Regions from separate parts of the Agathobaculum sp. TL06 genome, predicted to be linked through region 2. Evidence: predicted binding sites of a transcription regulator. Region 2 holds the regulator's gene; the other holds the start of a gene.

Region 1 (4,452 bases), on a different contig from region 2:
GCGCGCGATGCGCACGGCCTCCTCCGCGTTGCGCGCGCCCGAGGTGTTGGGCAGCAGGGTCACGCCCGCGGGGATGTAGTCCAGAATGTTGGCCGCGCCGCCTTCATTCGCGCGGCGCAGCGCGAGGGTGATGATCTGCGCGCCCGCGTGGTGTACGGCGGCGTTGATCAGGTCGAGCGAATATTTGCCCGAACCGAGGATGAAGCGGGAGGTGAATTCATGCCCGCCCAGAATCAGCTTGTCTGCCATAAAAAAGCTCCTTTTTTGTGAATTTTTGCTTGACCGGCTCGAAAAAGGTCGATATACTATGAAAAGAGAAAAAATAAAAGATTTTGAGGTGCCAGTATGAAAAAGTTTATTGAGGAATTCAAGTCCTTCGCGCTGCGCGGCAACGTGATGGATATGGCGATCGGTGTTATCATCGGCGGCGCGTTCACCAGCATTGTGACCTCGCTGACCGACAACCTGATTAACCCGATCCTCGGCCTGGCGGGCAACACCGACCTGAGCGCGTTCACACTGCAGATCGCGGGGATCGAGCTCAAGTACGGCGCGTTCCTGACCTCGGTCATCAATTTCCTGATTATGGCGTTCGTGCTGTTCTGCATGCTCAAGGCGGTCAACAAGCTGACCAGCCTGGGCAGGAAGCCGGATGTGCCCGCCGCCCCGACGACCAAGAAATGCCCGTATTGCTGCAGCGATATCCCGATCGCGGCGACCAAATGCGCGCACTGCGCCTCCGAGCTGCCCCGTGAGGAGTAAGCGCCGACCCCATCCGGAAAAGGCCCGCAGGGCCTTTTTCTTTTTTGCCCGTTACGGTTCGCGCTCGCCCAGCAGCAGGCGCAGCGTCATGGCCGCCTGGTGCGCCGCGCAGACCGCGACGCGCGGCGCCATCAGCCCCAGCCCGTCGGATACGTCGCTCGTCCCGTCTCCGCAGAGGTACAGGCGGCCGAACCGCCGTTCCGTGCGGATGGCGTTGGCCGAGCCGAAGCCTGCCATGCCGCTGCCGGAGACAATGGGGGTTTCCGGCAGCTGTTCGAGCAGCGTTTCGATCAGCATGGCTTTCTGGTCGGGGCGGTCGAACGCCTCGCATACCACGTCGCAGCCCGCGAACAGACGGACGGCGTTTGCCGGAATGATACGCTCGGTATACGTTTCGTAATTTAAGTATGGATTGATTGCTTCCAGTTGTTCCAGGAGGGCGAGTGTTTTGGGGATGCCGATGTCCTTCATGGTATAGTGCTGGCGGTTGAGGTTGGTCACATCGACCACGTCGAAATCGACAAGCACCAGCCGGCCGACCCCGAGCCGCGCGAGCGATACGGCGATGTGGGAGCCGAGCCCGCCCAGACCCGCCACGCCGACCGCGGCGCGGTCGAGCTTCGCCTGAACAGCGGCGCCGTGCCGGCCGGCAAGCGCGTCGTGCAGCTCCTTTTGTGTTAAAACCATCGCATTCAGCCTCCGCCCACGAACTGCACGATCTCGACCGTGTCGGCGTCGCACAGCGCCTCCTCCGCAAAGCGGCTGCGCGGGATGATATGCCCGTTCTTTTCCACCGCCACGCGCTGCGGGTCAAGGCCGCGCGACTGCACAAGGGCCTGCACGGTCATTCCTGCCGGACAGGGCTGCGCTTGTCCGTTTACTTTCATCAAAATACCCCTCTTTTCCGCAAGAAAAAATGCCTCGGTTTCACCATGCGGTAAAACCGGGGCATTTGGATGTTCTGCGATGCGACAGCTTCCCTACGATGGTGCTAACCAACAGGTTCAAAAGGTTAGGCTCTCGCCCTCTCAGCCGCTCATCACGGCACCCTTGCTTGCAAGCTCAGTATAGACCTGATCGGATACGGTTGTCAAGACGGAATTTTCGCGGTATAATAAAAGAAACAAATGTTCGGTGGGGAGGGGACGCTGTGGAACGCACGATCCTGCACTGTGACTGCAACGCGTTTTATGCCTCGGTGGAGACGCTGCTCGACCCCACGCTGGCCGAAGGGCCGAGCGCGGTCTGCGGCGATCCGGAAAGCCGGCACGGCATCATCCTTGCGAAAAATGAGAAGGCGAAAGCGTTCGGCGTGCAGACGGCCGAGACCATCTGGCAGGCCAGGCGCAAGTGTCCGGACCTGCGGCTGGTCGCGCCGCACCGGTCGGAGTATGTCAAATATTCGCGCCGGTGCAACGAGCTGTACCTGCAGTATACCGATCTGGTTGACCCGTTCGGCATTGACGAATCCTTTCTGGATGTGACCGGCTCGGCGCATCTGTTCGGCACGGGGGAGCAGATCGCGGACGAGCTGCGCCGCCGCATGCGTGCGGAGGTCGGGCTGACGATTTCGGTGGGCGTGTCGTTCAACCGCGCGTTCGCCAAGCTGGGCAGCGATTACAAAAAGCCGGACGGGACGACCGTGTTTTCGCGCGGGAATTACAAGGACAAGGTCTGGCCGCTGCCGGTCAGCGCGCTGCTGTATGTGGGCCGGCACGCGCTGGACAAGCTCAGCCGCCTGGGCGTGCATACCATCGGCGATCTGGCCGTGTGCGACCCTGCGTTTCTGCACAGCGTTTTCGGGAAAATGGGCGACACCCTGCTGCGCTACGCCCGTGGGGAGGACGACGAGCCGGTGCGCCCGTTTTACGAGGAGCGCGAGGTCAAATCCGTGGGGAACAGCATGACATTCGCGCATAACCTGGTGGGCGAGGACGAGTGCCGGATGGGGCTGACCGCACTGTGCGACAATGTCGGCCGCCGCCTGCGGCGGCATGGGCTGGTGTGCCAGACCGTGCAGCTCGGCATCCGCGATCCGGAATTCCGCAACCGCTCGCGGCAGGTCACGCTGGAACGCCCGACCAATTCCACGCGCGCGCTGATCGATATTTCCCTGGCCCTGCTGCACGCGCACTGGCAGATCGGCAGGCCGATCCGGCTGCTATCGGTCACGGCGGCGAACCTGCTGCCCGAAGCGCAGTCGTGCGAGCAGCTTTCCCTGTTTGACGCGGCGGAAGCGCGGCAGGCGCGCGAAAAGCAGCGCCGGCTGGACCGGACGGTGGACGCGCTGCGGGAGCGGTTCGGAGACCAGTCGGTAGTGTTCGCCCACTCTGTAAAGAAAACAGAGAAAAACGGTCCGAAAGAATCGTAAAAAAAGAAAAAAACGTCCTGCTTTTTCAAGCAGGACGAAAAACATAGTAAAAGCCCGACAGAGCCGACCTGCCGAATACACCGATGACAATTAGTGGGCTCTAAAGTTCTTATACGCGTTATGCAAATAGTAATAGGGAATAACCAGCAACGCGGCGTTGGCAATAATTAACCCGATCTGATTTTGGAGATGGATAAAATGGATCAACTGGGGGATAAACAGCGCAATTCCGCAGATGACTGCCAGGAAAGACCGCTTGCCAGCCCTTGCCAGAGCGACGAGACCGGAAAAAATCTGAAATGCGGCACCGCAGTAATTTAACGCCAATACCCCCAACGCACGTTCTGGATTGAGCCCCGCGACGCTGACATCGCCTGCAGAAAGCAGAAAATAGGTCAGAGCGATCGTCAGTATGCCTAAAATAATTTGAAGAACGCCCGCGATACGAAGATTTTTTGCAGCTTTTGTCATACACATCACCTTTTATTTCTGTTTTATGGTTCCTGAACCGTTTTGTTTTTATTATACCATACATTTTTCGAAATGTAAATTTTCACGGCATAGAAATAGAACAAGCAGTTGCACTCCAGGCCTGCCGCAGAAGCGCGGCGGCTTCGTCGATCTGGCGTTCGGTCAGGCCGGCGTAGCCGAGCACCAGCGTGGCCCGTGGCGGCTTGACCGGCGGCGTGTAATAGGCGGACAGACCGTAGACCCGCACCCCGACCGCGCGCGCCCGTTCGATCAGCTCGCCCTCCAGCATGCCGTTGCGCATATGCAGCAACAGGTGCAGTCCGGCTTCGGAGCGCGAAACCTCGTGCGGCTGGCCAGCCAGCTCGCGGTCGAGCGCAGCCATGAGCGCGTCGCGCCGCGCCTGGTACACCTTGCGGCTGCGGCTGATATGCCGTTCGAAGCCCCCCGTGCGCATAAACGCGGCGAGCGTATGCTGGTCAAAGCTGGGTACGGTGGAGGAATAGAGCGAGAACTGCGCGCGGTAGCGGGCCATGAGCGCGTCCGGCAGCACCAGATAGCCGATGCGCAGGCCGGGCGCCAGGCTTTTGGCGAAGGTGTTGACATACACCACGCGGCCCGCGCGGTCCAGTTCGCCCAGCGCGGGGATGGGGCGGGAGGCATAGCGGAACTCGCTGTCGTAATCATCCTCGATGATATATCGGTCCGGAGCGGCGGAGGCCCAGCGCAGCAGCTCGAGCCGCCGCGCCGCGGGCATGACCGTGCCGAGCGGGAAATGGTGCGAGGGCGTCAGGTAGACCGCGGAGGCGTCGCTCGCGGCGAGCGCGTCCGCGCGCAGGCCCTGCTTGTCC
Region 2 (15,809 bases):
GGTGGTCGCGGTGCGCAGGAACAGCCGCCCCGCGTCGGTGAGGGCCAGCTTTTTCCCCTCAAAGGAAAAAAAGCGGGCGCCGTACTGCGCTTCCAGCGCCCGAATGTGCTGCGAGACTGCAGGCTGCGTGATATGCAGCGCGTCCGCGGCGCGCGTAAAGCTCATGCAGCGGCAGACCGCCAGAAAGGTATCCACACGAAAATCCAGCATAGGGATCAACTCCTGCCCTTATCATAACATAAAATTATGATAAAATAAAGAATGATAATTTTACATAATAAAAGCGGCGGCGTATACTATTTCCAGACAAAAATGGGAAACAATGTGGAGAGAGAGGTAACGCAAAGATGGAATTTTTCAAAAAGAACGGTCTGGGCCTGCTGCTGTGCCTGGCCATCGCGGCGCCGGCATGGCTGCTGGGACAGGCGGCGCCGGTCGTGGGCGGGCCGGTGTTCGCTATCTTAATCGGTATGACGCTTACGCTTTTCTGGAACGATAAGGGCAGGGTGCAGGCGGGGATCGCCTTCACCTCCAAAAAAATCCTGCAATACGCGGTCATCCTGCTGGGGTTCGGGCTGAACCTGTCCGAAATCGCCAAGGTGGGCGCGCAGTCGCTGCCGATCATCGTGTCCACGATCACGACCTCGCTGGCCGTGTCGTTCCTGCTGTGCAGGCTGCTGAAGATGAAAGCCAACATTTCCACCCTGGTCGGCGTCGGCTCCTCGATCTGCGGCGGCTCGGCCATCGCGGCGGCCGCGCCCGTCATCGGCGCGGACGATGAGGAGATCGCGCAGGCGATATCGGTTATCTTTTTGTTCAACGTGATCGCCGCGCTGACCTTTCCGACGCTGGGCGGCGCACTCGGCCTGTCGAACGATGGATTTGGGCTGTTCGCGGGTACGGCGGTCAACGATACCTCGTCCGTCACGGCGGCCGCGGCAGCATGGGACGGAATCCATGGCAGCAATACGCTGGACACCGCAACCATCGTCAAGCTGACGCGCACGCTCGCCATCATCCCGATCACGCTGGCGCTTGCCGTCTGGCGCGCGGCAAAGGCCAGACAGTCGCGCGGCGTCACGAGCGGCACGTTTTCACTTAAAAAGGTTTTTCCGTTTTTCATCCTGTTCTTTGTGCTGGCGTCGGTCGTGACGACGGCCTGCACGGCGGCGGGCGTACCCGCGGCGGCGTTTTCACCCTTCAAGGCGCTGTCCAAATTCTTTATCGTCATGGCGATGGCTGCGATCGGCCTGAATACCAACATCGTCAAGCTGGTCCGGACGGGCGGCAAGCCGATTCTGATGGGGCTGTGCTGCTGGGTCGGCATCGCGTGCGTCAGTCTGGCCATGCAGCGCGTGCTGGGCATCTGGTAACGGCGGGAAACGCACATAAAAAAGGTCCCTCCGGCGCAAACTGTCGCCGGAGGGCTTTTTTATGAAAAACAATACCAGGTATGCCGTAACGGGCGCGCTGGCGGGCGCGGCCAACGGCTTTTTCGGCGCGGGCGGCGGGCTGTTTCTGGTGCCGCTGCTGGTAAGCTGGTGCGGCATGGAGCAGCGCCGCGCGTTCGCGACCTCGGTCGCGGTCATCCTGCCGCTCAGCGCGGTATCGGCGGCGATCTACTGGATGAAGGGCGGGCTGGACGTGGCGGCGGCGTGGCCCTATCTGCTGGGCGGCGCGGCGGGCGGCGTGATCGCGGGCCGTATTTTCCAGAAAATGAGCATGGTCTGGCTGCGGCGGGTGTTCGGACTGCTGATTCTGTATGGCGGCGTAAGGGCGGTGCTGCTGCTGTGATGACGATGATCGCGGTGGCGGCCGGCCTGCTGACCGGCATCCTGTCCGGCTTCGGCATCGGCGGCGGCTCGCTCCTGCTGCTGTATCTGACGCTGTTTGCAGGCGTCGACCAATACCAGGCGGGCGGGATCAACCTGCTGTACTTTATCGCCTGCGCCCCCGCCGCGCTGTATTCGCATATCAAAAACGGGCTGGTGCAGAAGAACGCGGTCAAGTGGTGCGTGGCCGCGGGCGTGCTGACCTCGGTTGCGGCGGCGCTTGCGGCCGCGCGCATGGATACCGGCTGGCTGCGCCGTGCGTTCGGCGTGTTTCTGCTGTATATCGGCGCGAAAGAGCTGTTTACAAAGCGGAAACAATCGGGAACGGAGGGAAAATAATCCCCGTCTAACAGGATATCCAACAAAGGGAAAGGGGTGTCCTGACATGAAAAGACGAGGATTTTCTCTGCTGTCTGCGCTGGCCCTGCTGCTGGCGCTGACGGCCTGCGGCGCGTCGGGCGGCGCGGACGCTTCCGGCAGCACGGCAGCGGCGGAGGACAACAGCGCCGGCTGGACGGAGAGCGCGGCCGCGCCGTCGGAGGGCGGCGGGACGGTTGATTTTGCCGCGGTGCGGCAAAACGCAAAGTTCATCCTGTCCGCGGACCTGACGCTGGAGACGCAGGCGTTCGACCAGGCCGGCGCGGATATCGAAGCGCTGGCAGCCGGCGCGGGCGGCTATATCGAGGCGAGCAGCGTGTCGGGCGAGCTGGGCGGCCGGTACGCCAGCTATACGCTGCGCGTGCCGCAGGAGAAATTCGAGGTGTGCTTCACCCAGCTCGGCGAAACCTGCCATGTGGTGTCGTCGAGCCGCTGGAGCGAGAATGTGACCGAGCAGTACACCGATCTCGAAACGCGCCTGGCCACGCTGCAGACCAAGCATGAGCGGCTGGTGGCGCTGCTCGGCCAGGCCGCCCAGATGGAAGACATCATTTCGCTGGAAAACGCCCTGGCGGATTGCGAATATGAGATCGACAGCCTGAGCGGCGAAAAGCGCCGTTACGATAACCTGGTCGATTTCGCAACCATCACGGTATCGCTGCGCGAGGTGCAGGCGCTGACCGCGGTTTCCGGCGGCACGGGCTTTGGCGCGCAGCTCATGCAGGCGGCGCAGAGCGGCTGGCGCGGGTTGGCCGGTTTTGTGCGCGGCGCGGTGCTGTGGGCGGTCGCGGCCTGGCCGCTGCTGCTCGCGGCTGGCGTGGGCGGCGGCGCGGCGCTCCGGTTCCGACGGCGCAGGAAAAAAGGCGCCCCGCCGGACGAGCCGAAGCCGTAAAAGGGTAAAAAACAAGGGACAAACGCTGGTCTGTCCCTTGTTTCCTGTTTGCAGAGCGTTACTTGGCGTAATCGACCGCGCGGGTCTCGCGCACCATGTTGACCTTGATCTGGCCGGGATAATCCAGCTCATCCTCGATCTTTTTGGCCACGTCGCGGGCGAGCAGCACCATCGCGTCGTCCGAAATCTTATCCGGATTGACGATAATGCGGATCTCGCGGCCCGCCTGGATGGCGTACGAGCTGGAAACGCCGGGCGTTTCGTTGGCGATGCCTTCCAGCTTTTCCAGGCGCTTGATATAGTTTTCCAGGTTCTCGCGGCGCGCGCCCGGGCGCGCTGCGGAGATCGCGTCCGCCGCCTGCACCAGGCAGGCGATGGTGGTCTTGGCCTCCACGTCGCCGTGGTGCGCCTCGATCGCGTGGACGATGCCGGACGCCTCCTTGTATTTGCGGGCCAGGTCGACGCCGATCTGCACATGGCTGCCCTCAACCTCGTGGTCGATCGCCTTGCCGATGTCATGCAGCAGGCCGGCGCGGCGCGCGGGTACGGGGTCGATGCCCAGCTCGCTGGCCATCATGCCGGCGATGTGCGCGACCTCAATCGAATGCTGCAGCACGTTCTGCCCGTAGCTGGTGCGGTAGCGCAGGCGGCCGAGCGTTTTGACCAGCTCGGGATGGATGCCGTGGATACCGGTTTCAAAGGTGGCGCGTTCGCCCTCGGATTTGATAATCTGCTCCACCTCGCGGCGGGATTTTTCCACCATTTCCTCGATGCGGGCAGGGTGGATGCGCCCGTCCACGATCAGCTTTTCCAGGCTCAGGCGCGCGATCTCGCGGCGCACGGGGTCGAACGAGGAAAGCGTGATGGCCTCCGGCGTGTCGTCGATAATCAGATCCACGCCGGTCAGCGTTTCGAGTGTGCGGATGTTGCGGCCCTCGCGGCCGATGATGCGGCCCTTCATTTCATCGTTTGGCAGCGGCACAACCGATACGGTCGCCTCGGAAACATGGTCGGCCGCGCAGCGCTGGATGGCGGTGGAGATGATCTCGCGCGCGGTCTGTTCGCTTTCGTCCTTGACGCGCTGGTTGATCTCGCGCAGCTTGACCGCCGCGTCGTGCGTGGCCTCGGCCTCGATCGACTGGACCAGCATCTCGCGCGCCTCGTCGCGGGTCATGCTGGCGATCTGCTCCAGCTTTTCAAGCTGCTCGGCCTTGACGCGGGCCAGGTCGTCCTTTTCCTTCTGGGTTGCCTCCAGCTGGCGGGACAGGTCTTCGTTTTTGCGCTCGAGCGTATCGCTTTTTTTGTCCAGCGCCTCCTCGCGCTGGATCAGGCGGCGTTCGAGCTGCTGGGTCTCGTTGCGGCGCTCCTTGAGCTCGCGGTCGGCTTCGGTGCGCTGCTTGTGGATCTCGTCCTTGGCTTCGAGAATTGCTTCCCGCTTTTTGGTTTCGCCGGCCTTGATGGCCTCGTTGATGATGCGCGTCGCTTCGGTCTCGGCGGAGCCGATCTCTTTTTCCGCAACACGCTTGCGGTACAAAAAGCCAATGACAACGCCCACAACGAGACACACGATACCGGTGACGAGCGGTATGATGATGTCGTTCATTGCTTTGGTGTGTCCTCCTATTGATTTTTTTGAGTGCAGTGGCCCCCTGTCGGGCAGAGGTCCGGTTATAATGCCCTTGAAAAAAGCCGTGCGTATTTTTACGCAGGCTATATAACAGCAGGTATTATACTAAAAAATATTGTAAAGCCTGTTGGTCAAACTGTCAAGAAAAACACGTCCGCGCGCGGGCAGATTTTGGCGCTTTTTGAGAAGAACGGTTTTGCGCCCTTGTGGAGGGGGGCTGCATTTGATATAATAATACAACTGAATCGGGAGGAAAAACGCATGCATCGATCCATGTGCCGCGTTCAGCGCGGACCATTTGTTTATTATACCTGCCGCCGGCTGCCGGTGCGGCACGCCTTTACGACCAAGTACGGCGGCGTGAGCACGGGACACTGTGAAAGCCTCAACCTGGGCTTCAGCCGGGGGGACGAGGAGGCCAGCGTGCGGGAAAATTACCGCCGCCTGGCAGAAGCGCTCGGCGTGGACGAAAAACGCTTCACGCTGACCCGTCAGGTCCACGAAACCGAGGTTTCGGTCGTCGGGGAGGAGCAGGCCGGCATGGGGCTGCACCGCCCGATGGCGTGGCGGTCGGACGCGATCGTGACCGCGCTGCCGGACACGCCGCTCTGCGGCTTTTACGCGGACTGCGTGGTGACCCTGCTGTACGATCCGGCGACGCATACCGCGGGCGTGGCCCACGCGGGCTGGCGCGGCATGGCGGGCGGCATCCTGCCCAAAACCGTGGAGGTGATGGCGGCGCGCCTGGGCGCGAAGCGCGAGAGCCTGATCGCGGTCCTGGGGCCGTCCATCCGGCAGGAGTGCTTTGAGACCGACGCGGATGTGCCGGAGGCGATGGAGCGCCTGCTCGGCGCGGCCGTACAGCCCTATATTCGGGAAAAGGGCGCGAAATTCCACGTTGACCTGCAGGGCATCGGCGTAAAGCTGCTGCGGGACGCGGGGCTCGCGCCGGAAAACGTGATCGACAGCGGGCTGTGTACCATGTGCCACAGCGATGAATTCTGGTCGCACCGCGCGACCCGCGGCGTGCGCGGCGTGCAGGGCGGCGTGATCTGCCTGTGACGGAAAGGGAGTCCGTTTTATGAAATGGAAAAAACGCGCGCTGGCGGCGCTGCTGGCGGCGCTCTGCCTGCTGACGGCCTGCGGGGAAGGCGGGCTGGGCGGGGACGACGGGCCGGTTGACACGGTCGAGGTGTCGGACGCATATTTCGGCATGGCCTGGTACCAGAACGGCACGCTCAATCCGGTGCTGGACAGCACCAGCATCAACCGCCTGCTGTGCGAGGCGCTGTACGAGGGCCTGTTCGAGGTCAGCGGCAATTTTACCGCGCAGAATGTGCTCTGTGCGTCGTATGCGGGCGATGGGACGACGTTCACCTTTACGCTGCGGGACGACGTGACGTTCTGGTCGGGCGAGAAGCTGACCGCGGCCGACGTGGCCGCCAGCCTGCAGGCCGCGCAGTATAACGAGGCGTCGCCGTACCATAACCGGCTGACCGAGGTGGCCTCGATCGAGGCGCTGTCCGGCAGCGAGGTGCGTATTGTGCTGTCCTCGCCCAACATCAATTTTCCCCGCCTGCTCGATATCCCGATCTACCGGCAGGGCTCGGCCGAAAGCGGCGATTTTGCCGACGGAACCGGCCCGTTCCAGCCGGTCAAGGACGGCAACCAGTGGAAGCTGGAGGCCAATGAGAGCTGGCACGGCGGGTTCCTCGGCTCCATCCGCCATATCACGCTGGTACCCATGACGCGCGCGGATGCCGCGGAATCCAGCTTCCGCACAGGGGATGTTTCGCTGCTGCGCGAGCCGCGCATCGCGCCCGACGGGGCGAGTACGATCATCGGCGGGTCGATCGACACCGTGCGCACCGCGAGCGCGGACCTGCATTACCTGGGCGTCAACTACAGCAACCCCTACCTTGCCAACGCCAAGGTGCGGCAGGCGCTCAGCGCCGCGCTCGGCCGGCAGAGCCTGTGCGACACGCAGCTGCAGACCTTTGCTACGCCGGCGGTCCTGCCGGTCAACCCGCAGCCCGCGGCCGACGGGCTGACGCTCAATATGTCCGCCGATACCGAGACCGCCGCGCGCCTCCTGCGCGAGGGGCTGGAGCAGGCCGGCGGCGCGGGGGACACGGGACAGGACGGCGGCGAGGCGGATACGGACGAGGAAGACAGCGAAACGGATACGGACGAGGACGACGCCGACGGAGAGGCCGGCGGGACGGATACCGGCAGCGGCGGCGGGGACGCGGCCCTGTCCATCCGGCTGCTCGTCAACGCCAACAATACGTTTAAGTTGGCGGCGGCGGAACAGATCGCGGCCTCCTGGAAAGCGGTCGGCGTGTCGGTGACCGTGGACCGGCAGCCGTATGAAACCTATGTGTCCATGCTGCAGTCCGGCGATTTTGACGTATACTACGGGGAAACGCTGCTGACGCCGGATTTTGACCTGCGCCCGCTGCTTTCCTCCGGCGGCAGCCTGAACTACGGCGGCTATTCCAGCCAGACCATGTCCGCCGCCGTCGCCGCCGCGCGCAGCGGCGACAATCTCGCGGCGTTCTACACGGCGTTCGCGGAGGAAATGCCCTTTATCCCGATCGCGTTCGAGTGCGGGCAGCTCATCATCCGCAAGGGCCTGATCGATAATTTCAGCCCCGCGCCGTACAATGCGTTTGCAGGGCTGGAGGAGTGGACCTCGTCCGGCGAATAAGCGGCGGACGTTCTGTGAAAATGAGCGCGGGGCGCTCATTTTCTTTTTGATGGCAGCCCCGAACAGTAGGAGATTTTACAAGAATGATGGAAAAAGTTGTGTTAGGATTATCAGGCGGCGTGGATTCCGCGGTTGCGGCGGCGCGCCTGCGCGCGCAGGGCTTTGCGGTACACGGGCTGTTCCTGGAGGTCGGCCTGGGCGGTGCGGAGGCCGCGCAGCAGACGGCGGACGAGCTGGGCATCCCGCTTTACGTCGCGCACCGGCGCGAGGCGTTCGAGCAGCAGGTGTGCGCCTATTTCGCGGACTGCTACCGCACCGCGCGCACGCCCAACCCGTGCGTGGTGTGCAACCCGCTGGTCAAGTTCCGCGCGCTGACCGACTACGCGGACGAGATCGGCGCGCCCTATGTCGCCACCGGCCACTACGCCCGCACCGGACGGGACGCGCAGGGGCGCGCGCTCCTGCTGCGCGCCCGCGCGGAAAAGGATCAGACCTATATGATGCACCGCCTGCCGCGGCGGACGGTCGCGCGCTGCCTGTTCCCGCTGGGGGAGAGCGCGGGCAAGGACGAAACCCGCGCCGCAGCGCGCGATATCGGCCTGTCCGTGTCCGAGAAGCCGGACAGCATGGATATCTGCTTCATTCCGGACGGGGATGTGCAGGGCTGGCTCGAACGTCACGGCGCGGCCTGCCCGCCGGGCAATTTTGTGGACGAGGCAGGCAACGTTCTGGGGCGGCACAAGGGGCTGCACTGTTATACGGTCGGCCAGCGCAAGGGGCTGGGCGTGGCCGCGGCGGGCCGTCTGTTCGTCCACGCGCTGCGGCCGGAGACCGACGAGGTGGTGCTGTCGCTCGAGGACGTGTTCGAAAAGGAAATCAGGGTGCGCGACGTACACTACATCGCGCCCGAATACGCGGAAAACGGCGCGTTCCCCTGCGAGGTGCGCGTGCGCTTTTCCCGGCGCAGCGACCGCGCGCTGGTCTATCCGGAGGACGGCGGCGCGCGCATCGTGTTCGAGGACGCGGTCCGCGCGCCCGCAAGGGGGCAGAGCGCGGTGTTTTATGACAACGATATTGTGATCGGCGGGGGCTTTATCTGCTGAGCCCGCCGGGGCGCGGCCAGCCGCGCCCGCTGCATAGAGAGAGGGGTTACCATGAGGGAAAATCACAGGCTGCAGGGGCATTTGCTCGCTGCGCTGACCGTGCTGGTGTGGGGTACGACGTTTGTTTCGACCAAGGTGCTGCTGCGCGCGTTCACGCCGCTGGAAATCATGGTCGCCCGCTTCGGGCTGGGCTTTGCGGCGCTGCTCGCCGCGGGACGCGGGTTCGTCAGGCCGCAGAAATGGCAGCATGAGCTGCTGTTCGCGCTGGCGGGCCTGACCGGCGTGACGCTGTACTTTCTGATGGAGAATATCGCGCTGACCTATATTTCCGCGTCCCTGGTCGGCGTGATCGTGGCGGCGGCGCCGCTGTTTACCGCCCTGTTCGCCGCGCTGCTGCTGCGCGAGCGGCTGACGCGCTGGTTCTTCCTCGGCTTCCTGTGCGCGATGGCGGGCGTGGCGCTGGCGTCGCTGGCGGGCGTGAGCGAGCTGCATTTCAGTCCGCTGGGCGCGCTGCTCGGCGTGGGGGCCGCGCTGGTGTGGGGCGTGTATTCGGTCCTGATCCGCAGGCTGGGCGCGATGGGCTACCGCACGGTGCCGCTGACCTGCCGCATTTTCGGCTACGGCCTGCTGTTCCTGCTGGCGCCGGCCTGCGCGGAGGGCTTCCCCGCGGGCGCGGCGGCCTGGGTCGAGCCGGTGCATCTGGCAAACCTGCTGTTCCTTGGCCTGGGCGCGTCCGCGACCTGCTTTGTGACCTGGAACCGCGCGGTGTTCCTGCTGGGGCCGGTGCGGACGAGCGCGTATATCTATGCCACGCCCATCGTCACCATCGTCAGCTCCGCGCTCATTCTACACGAAACCATGACGCCGGCCATGTGGCTGGGGACAGTGCTGGCGCTGGCCGGCTTGGTGCTGTCCGAGCGGCGGGAAAAGCCGGCGGACGGAGAGGACGCATAAGGGCATAAACAAAAAAAGGGCGGGAGCCGCAGCGGCTCCCGCCCTTTTTATCCCCTTCAGTTGAACGCCTCGTCGTCCCGCGCGGCGAACATGCGCTGCACGCGCGCGCACAGGGCCGGATAGCCCGCCAGCCGCGGGTCGGCGGCCAGGATGGCCTCGGCCTCCTCGCGGGCGGACTGCATGAGCGCGAGGTCGGCGGCCAGGTCGGCCACATGCAGCGCGGGCAGGCCGTGCTGGCGGCGGCCGAAAAAGTCGCCCGGGCCGCGCTGGGCGAGGTCGGCGCGCGCGATCTCGAACCCGTCGCCGGTCCGGCACAGGATCTTCAGGCGCTCGCGGGCGGCTTCGCCCTTGTCCGCGCCGAAAAACACGCAGTAGGACTGCCGCGCGCCGCGCCCGACCCGCCCGCGCAGCTGGTGGAGCTGGGACAGGCCGAAGCGGTCCGCGTCCTCCACCACCATCAGGTTGGCGTTCGGCACGTCCACGCCGACCTCGATCACGGTCGTGGCGACCAGAATATCATACTGCCGCGCGGCGAAATCGCGCATCACCCGCTCCTTGTCCGCGTTTTTCATGCGGCCGTGCAGCACGGCGACGCGGCGGTGCGGCAAGGCGGCCTGCAGGTCCTTCGCGTGCTGCTCCGCGCTTTTGAGGTTTAATTCGCCCTCCTCAACCAGCGGGCAGACGACGTAGGCCTGCCCGCCCGCCGCGATCTGCTTGTCGATAAAGGCGGTGATGCGCCGGCGCATAGCTTCCCCCACCGCGTAGGTCTCGACCGGACTGCGGCCGGGCGGCAGCTCGTCCAGCACGGAAACGTCCAGGTCGCCGTACAGGATGAGCGCGAGCGTGCGCGGGATGGGCGTGGCCGACATGACCAGCACATGCGGCGTTTCCCCCTTGGCCGAAAGCGCGGCGCGCTGCGCCACGCCGAAGCGGTGCTGCTCGTCCGCAATGACCGCGCCCAGCCGGTGAAAGGCAACGCCCTGCTGGATGAGCGCGTGTGTGCCGACCACGACCTGCGCCGCGCCGGTTTCGATTGCGGCGAGCGCGGACCGCTTTTGCGCCGCGGTCATCGAGCCGGTGAGCAGGGTGCAGGAAATGCCCAGCCGGCCCAGCAGGGGGGCGAGCGTTTCCGCGTGCTGGGCGGCGAGGATTTCGGTCGGCGCCATGAAAGCGGCCTGCCAGCCGTTCTGCGCGGCCAGCGCGCACAGCGCCGCCGCCACGACCGTCTTGCCCGAGCCGACGTCGCCCTGCACCAGCCGGTTCATCGGCCGGCCGGAGGCGCAGTCCGCCGCGATCTCCCCGATCGCGCGGCGCTGCGCGCCCGTGGGGGCGAAGGGCAGCGCGTTCAGATAGGCGTCCAGCCCGTCCTGCGCGAAAAGGATGCCGGAATCGGCGCGGCGGCGCTCCTTGAGCTGCTGCAGGCCGCAGCACAGCAGGAACAGCTCCTCGAACACCATGCGGCGGCGCGCCTCGGCAACCTCGTCCGCTGTCTGCGGGCGGTGGATGGCGGCCAGCGCGTCGGCCGCGTCCGGCAGACGGTATTTGGCGCGCAGCACCTCGGGCAGCGGGTCGGGCCAGTCGCCCGGCACGGCGGCGAGCGCGGCTTCGGTCACGCGCTCCAGGTCGCGCTGGGTCAGCCCCGCGGTCAGCGGGTAAACCGGCACGATGCGGCCCGGGTGGTCCGCGTCCGGCGCGACCTTCTCGGTCTGGGGCGAAACGAGCGTCCGCGCGCGGCCAAAGCCCTGCACGCGGCCGTAAAACACATATTCCTGCCCCGCGCGCACCAGCGCGGCGGCATAGGGGTTATTGAACCAGGTGACGTGCAGCGAGCCGGACTCGTCGAAAATCGTGCATTTGACCAGCGTCAGCCCCTTGCGGATGCGGCTGAGCTTGGGCTCGGTACCCACGACCGCGCGGACGGCGTACTTGTCCTCCGCGCCGATATCCGCGATGCGGGTGATGCGGGTGCGGTCCTCATAGTCGCGCGGATAGGTTTCGAGCGCGTCGCGCAGGGTGCGGATATGCAGTTTTTCAAACAGCTTCGCCTTTTTCGGGCCGATGCCCTTGACGAATTGGATGCTGTCGTCCAGTGCCGGCATAGGCGTCGCTCCTTAATATTCCCGATAGACCGCTTTGACCACGCCGAGGATCTGGCAGCCCGTACCGTTGATCGGCGGGTAGGCCGGATTTTCCGGCATCAGCCATACGCCGTCCGGCGTGAGGTTCAGCGTTTTGCAGGTGGCCTCGTCCTCCAGCAGGGCGATGACGATATCGCCGCTGCGCGCCTGCGCGTCCTGCCGGACGATCACGAGGTCGCCGTCCAGGATGCCGGCGCCGGTCATGGAATCGCCGCGGATGCGCAGGGCATAGTACTCCCCGCCGCCCGCCGCCGGCTCGAACGGGACGTATCCGATATGCTCCTCCACCGCGAGGATGGGCAGGCCGGCCGTTACCCGCCCGAGGATGGGGACGCGCGGCACCATGGACGGGCCGCTGACCGGCGTCAGCGCGCGGGATTTATGGTCGCTCGGCTCAAGATAGCCCGCCTCCTGCAGCTTTTTCAGATGCGCGTGTACGGTCGAGGGGGAACGCAGGTCCATTTCAGCGCAGATCTCGCGCACGGAGGGCGGGTAGCCGTGCTCCAGGGAGAATTCGCTGATATAATCGAGGATGCGCTGCTGTTTTGGGGAAATTTTTTTCATGGGGTCTGCACTCCTTCACACCTTGCCTGAAAGGAACATACGTTCGCATTTTCTTCATTATACCGTATTATGGCGGGAAAAGCAAACATTTGTTTCTATTGTTACCGGAAATTTATAGATTCATGACATGCTTTCCGCATTTTGCTTGTATTTATAGGGCATTTGATATAAAATATAGGGTAAGTAACCAGACAGCCAACCAATCACAGGGAGGGTTTTCTATGACGATCAAGACTGATCTCGGATATATCGAAATCACAAACGAAGTGCTGGCCGGCATCGCGGGTTATGCGGCTTCCTCCTGCTTTGGGGTGAAGGGCATGACCATCCGCTCGATGTCGGACGGGCTGGCGCACCTGCTCGGACGGGAGAACCAGTCCCGCGGCGTCAAGGTGGCCGAGGCGCCGGACGGCGGCGTCAATATCGACCTGCACATCGCGGTGGAACACGGGGTGAACATTGCGACCGTGTGCCGCTCGATCATCGGCGAGGTGCGCTACCATGTGGAGCGCCTGACCGGTGTGGACGTAAAGAACGTGGACGTTTATGTGGAGAGCATCCGCGCGGACTGATGGACAGGGGCTGCAGGCCCCCGTATCCCATGCCGCCGCCGTTCGCGGCGCGCGGACGCGGCCTGAAAACAGAGATTAGGGAGAGTATGCATATGGCAGATCAGAAAATAGACGGCGCGCTTTTCAAATCCATGGTGATCGAGGGCGCGCTCGCCATTGCGGAAAACAAGGAGCGCGCCAATGAGCTGAACGTGTTCCCCGTGCCGGACGGCGATACAGGCACCAATATGTCCATGACCATGGCGTCCGCCATGACCGAGCTGGACAAACTGGAAGAGCCGACGCTGGCAAAGGCCGCGGACACGGCCGCCTCCGCGCTGCTGCGCGGCGCGCGCGGCAATTCGGGCGTTATCCTGTCGCTGCTGTTCCGCGGCATGGCGAAAAAGCTGCGCGAGGCGGAGCAGGCGGACGGGCGCGCGCTGGCGCTCGCGCTGCGCGAGGGCGTGGACACCGCCTACAAGGCGGTCATGAAGCCGGCCGAGGGGACGATCCTGACCGTGTCGCGCGTATCCGCCCAGCACGCGGTCGAGGCCTGTCAGGCCGATCCGGCGCTGCCCGCGGAGCAGGTGCTTTGCGCGGTGCTCGAACGCGGGCGGGAGGCGCTTGCGGAAACCGTACACCAGAACCCCGTGCTGGAAAAGGCGGGCGTGGTGGACGCGGGCGCGTTCGGCTTCCTGACCATCCTGGAGGGCATGCTGGACGGGCTGCGCGGCGTCCGCAAGGAGCGCGCGGCCGCACAGCCGGCGGCAAAGGCCGCCGCGGACTTTGCCGCCATTGCGGACGAGGAGATCACGTTCACCTACTGCACCGAGTTCATTGCCGCGCGCAAAGACAAGGCCCGCAATGTCGGCCGCCTGCGCGCGATCCTGAGCGATATCGGCGATTCGCTGGTCGTGGTGGAGGACGACGACATCGTTAAGGTGCATGTGCATACCGACCAGCCGAACAGGGCGCTGGAGGAGGGGCTGAAATTCGGCCCGCTGCTCACGGTCAAAATCGAGAACATGCGCGAGCAGCACACCGCCAAGGTGATCGAGGGTACGGCGGACGCGCCGGCCGAGCGCGTGATCGCCCCGCCGGAGAAAAAGTACGGCTTTGTCGCGGTCGCGGCGGGCGACGGCCTGAAAAATGTGTTCACCGACCTGGGCGTGGACATGGTCGTGCAGGGCGGCCAGACCATGAACCCCTCGACCGATGATATCGTGCGCGCGGTGGACGCGGTGCCGGCGGAAACCGTGTTCGTGCTGCCCAACAATAAAAACATCATCATGGCGGCGGAGCAGGCCGCGCACCTGGCGGAGGGCAAAAAGCTGGTGGTCGTGCCGACCCGAACCATCCCGCAGGGGATTTCCGCGATGCTCGCCGCCGACCTGGACAGCGAGCAGGACAGCGGCCTCGCGGCGGCGATGGCCGACGCGGCGGCGCAGGTGCGCAGCGGACAGGTGACCTACGCCGCGCGCGACAGCGAGTTCGACGGAAAGAAAATCAAACAGGGCGAGTACCTGTCCCTGTGCGAAGGCAGGCTGTGCGCAAGCGGCCGCGAAAGCGCGGTGCTCAAAAAGCTGGTGCGCGAGATGGTGACCGACGACAGCGCGTTCGCGACCGTGATCTACGGCGAGGGCGTCAGCGCGGAGCAGGCCGCCGAGGTGGAGGCGCTGCTGCGCCGCGAGAACAAGGATATGGAGATTTCGGTCATCGACGGCGGACAGCCGGTGTACTATTATATCCTGTCGGTAGAATAAAAAAACAGCAGACGCCTCCCGTCGGGGGAGGCGTTTTGTTTGGAGAGGGACCATGTCAGTATTCGATATTTTCAAAAAGCTGGACGAGCAGAAGGCCGCGCAGGCGGCGGGGCCGGTGGAATGGCTGGTCGTCGGCCTGGGCAACCCGGGCAGCAAATATGACAACACGCGGCATAACGCGGGCTTCCGCGCGCTCGAAGGCTGGTGCGCGCGCAGCGGACAGAGGATCGACCGCATGAAGTTCAAGGCGCTGGTGGGCGAGGCCGCGCTCGGCGGCAGCCGCGTGCTGCTGATGAAGCCGCAGACGTTCATGAACCTGTCCGGCGAGGCGGTGCGCGACGCGGCGGCGTTTTACAAAATACCGCCCGAACGCATCATCGTGCTGTCGGACGACGTATCGCTCGACGTGGGTACGCTGCGCGTGCGCGCGAAAGGCTCTGCGGGCGGGCAGAACGGGCTGAAGAACATCATCTACCACCTGGGCAGCGAGGATTTCCCGCGCGTCAAGATCGGCGTGGGCAAAAAGCCGCATCCGGATTACGACCTGGCGGCCTGGGTGCTGGGCAGGTTCACCGCGGACGAGCAGAAGGCCGTCGACAAGGCCTGCGCGGACGCGGTGGAGGCCGCGGCCTGCATCATTGCGGAGGGCTGCGCCGCCGCCGCGCAGAAATACAACGGCAGGCGACTGTGAAAACAGCGTCCGGACCTATTGGTCCGGACGCTGTTTTTATTCGGCCGAAAGCACGAACGACGGGTTCTCCGCCGCCGCGTCCGCCAGGACGCGCAGCAGCAGCTCGCCGTAGTTCCCCATGTTGTCAACCAGCTTTTCCGCGTGCCGCAGCGTCAGCCGCGCGGGCGGGCAGGCGGTCAGCAGGTCGTAAAGCGCATCCAGCGTGCGCCCGTAATCGGCCGGAAACCCGAACGCCTTTGCCAGCGCGTCATGCGCCTGCGCGCGCGTATACAGGGTCTCCGCGTCCAGTAGCAGCTCCCTCATCTTGTCCATTCCCCCAAATATGAAAAATGCAGGCCCGTTCCGGAAAAAGGGCCGTCCGGTTTCCGGCCTATTCCGCGCGCGGGCCGGAAACAATGATCTGCGTTGGGCCGTCCGCGCTGCCGATCACGCCGACCGAAACGGACTGCGCGCAGCCAGCCAGCAGCGCGGCCGTACCCAGCAGCGCCAGCAGGAGGCATACCGCCTTTTTCATCCCGCACCCCTCTTCCTATGTCGCGTTCGGATAAAACAGGATATACAGCTTGTGATAAAATTCCTGCCCGCGGCCCCCCTCGATGTCGCGCA

What was found. Region 2 encodes LexA, which represses DNA repair genes until DNA is damaged. Its sites were predicted from a motif close to CNAACANNTGTTNG; they were not measured.
Region 1: the regulator LexA is predicted to act here: its motif matches at 1,883-1,896, upstream of dinB (DNA polymerase IV).

Annotation. Positions count from the first base shown of each region.
Region 1 is NZ_BAAGGY010000004.1:5,580-10,031, reverse strand. It holds gene ACYQ3S_RS03215 (thiazole synthase) at 1-249, opposite strand, end outside; gene mscL (large conductance mechanosensitive channel protein MscL) at 346-762, shown strand; gene thiF (sulfur carrier protein ThiS adenylyltransferase ThiF) at 814-1,449, opposite strand; gene thiS (sulfur carrier protein ThiS) at 1,455-1,649, opposite strand; TPP riboswitch at 1,722-1,824, opposite strand; gene dinB (DNA polymerase IV) at 1,913-3,133, shown strand; gene ACYQ3S_RS03190 (hypothetical protein) at 3,224-3,604, opposite strand; gene pdxR (MocR-like pyridoxine biosynthesis transcription factor PdxR) at 3,687-4,452, opposite strand, start outside.
Region 2 is NZ_BAAGGY010000019.1:30,477-46,285, reverse strand. It holds gene ACYQ3S_RS11875 (LysR family transcriptional regulator) at 1-210, opposite strand, end outside; gene ACYQ3S_RS11870 (YeiH family protein) at 348-1,373, shown strand; gene ACYQ3S_RS11865 (TSUP family transporter) at 1,435-1,794, shown strand; gene ACYQ3S_RS11860 (TSUP family transporter) at 1,794-2,171, shown strand; gene ACYQ3S_RS11855 (DUF4349 domain-containing protein) at 2,218-3,102, shown strand; gene rny (ribonuclease Y) at 3,161-4,705, opposite strand; gene pgeF (peptidoglycan editing factor PgeF) at 4,991-5,791, shown strand; gene ACYQ3S_RS11840 (ABC transporter substrate-binding protein) at 5,811-7,439, shown strand; gene mnmA (tRNA 2-thiouridine(34) synthase MnmA) at 7,523-8,542, shown strand; gene ACYQ3S_RS11830 (DMT family transporter) at 8,594-9,496, shown strand; gene recG (ATP-dependent DNA helicase RecG) at 9,553-11,595, opposite strand; gene lexA (transcriptional repressor LexA) at 11,608-12,198, opposite strand; gene ACYQ3S_RS11815 (Asp23/Gls24 family envelope stress response protein) at 12,420-12,770, shown strand; gene ACYQ3S_RS11810 (DAK2 domain-containing protein) at 12,863-14,512, shown strand; gene pth (aminoacyl-tRNA hydrolase) at 14,565-15,203, shown strand; gene ACYQ3S_RS11800 (barstar family protein) at 15,240-15,506, opposite strand; gene ACYQ3S_RS11795 (hypothetical protein) at 15,574-15,717, opposite strand; gene ACYQ3S_RS11790 (hypothetical protein) at 15,733-15,809, opposite strand, start outside.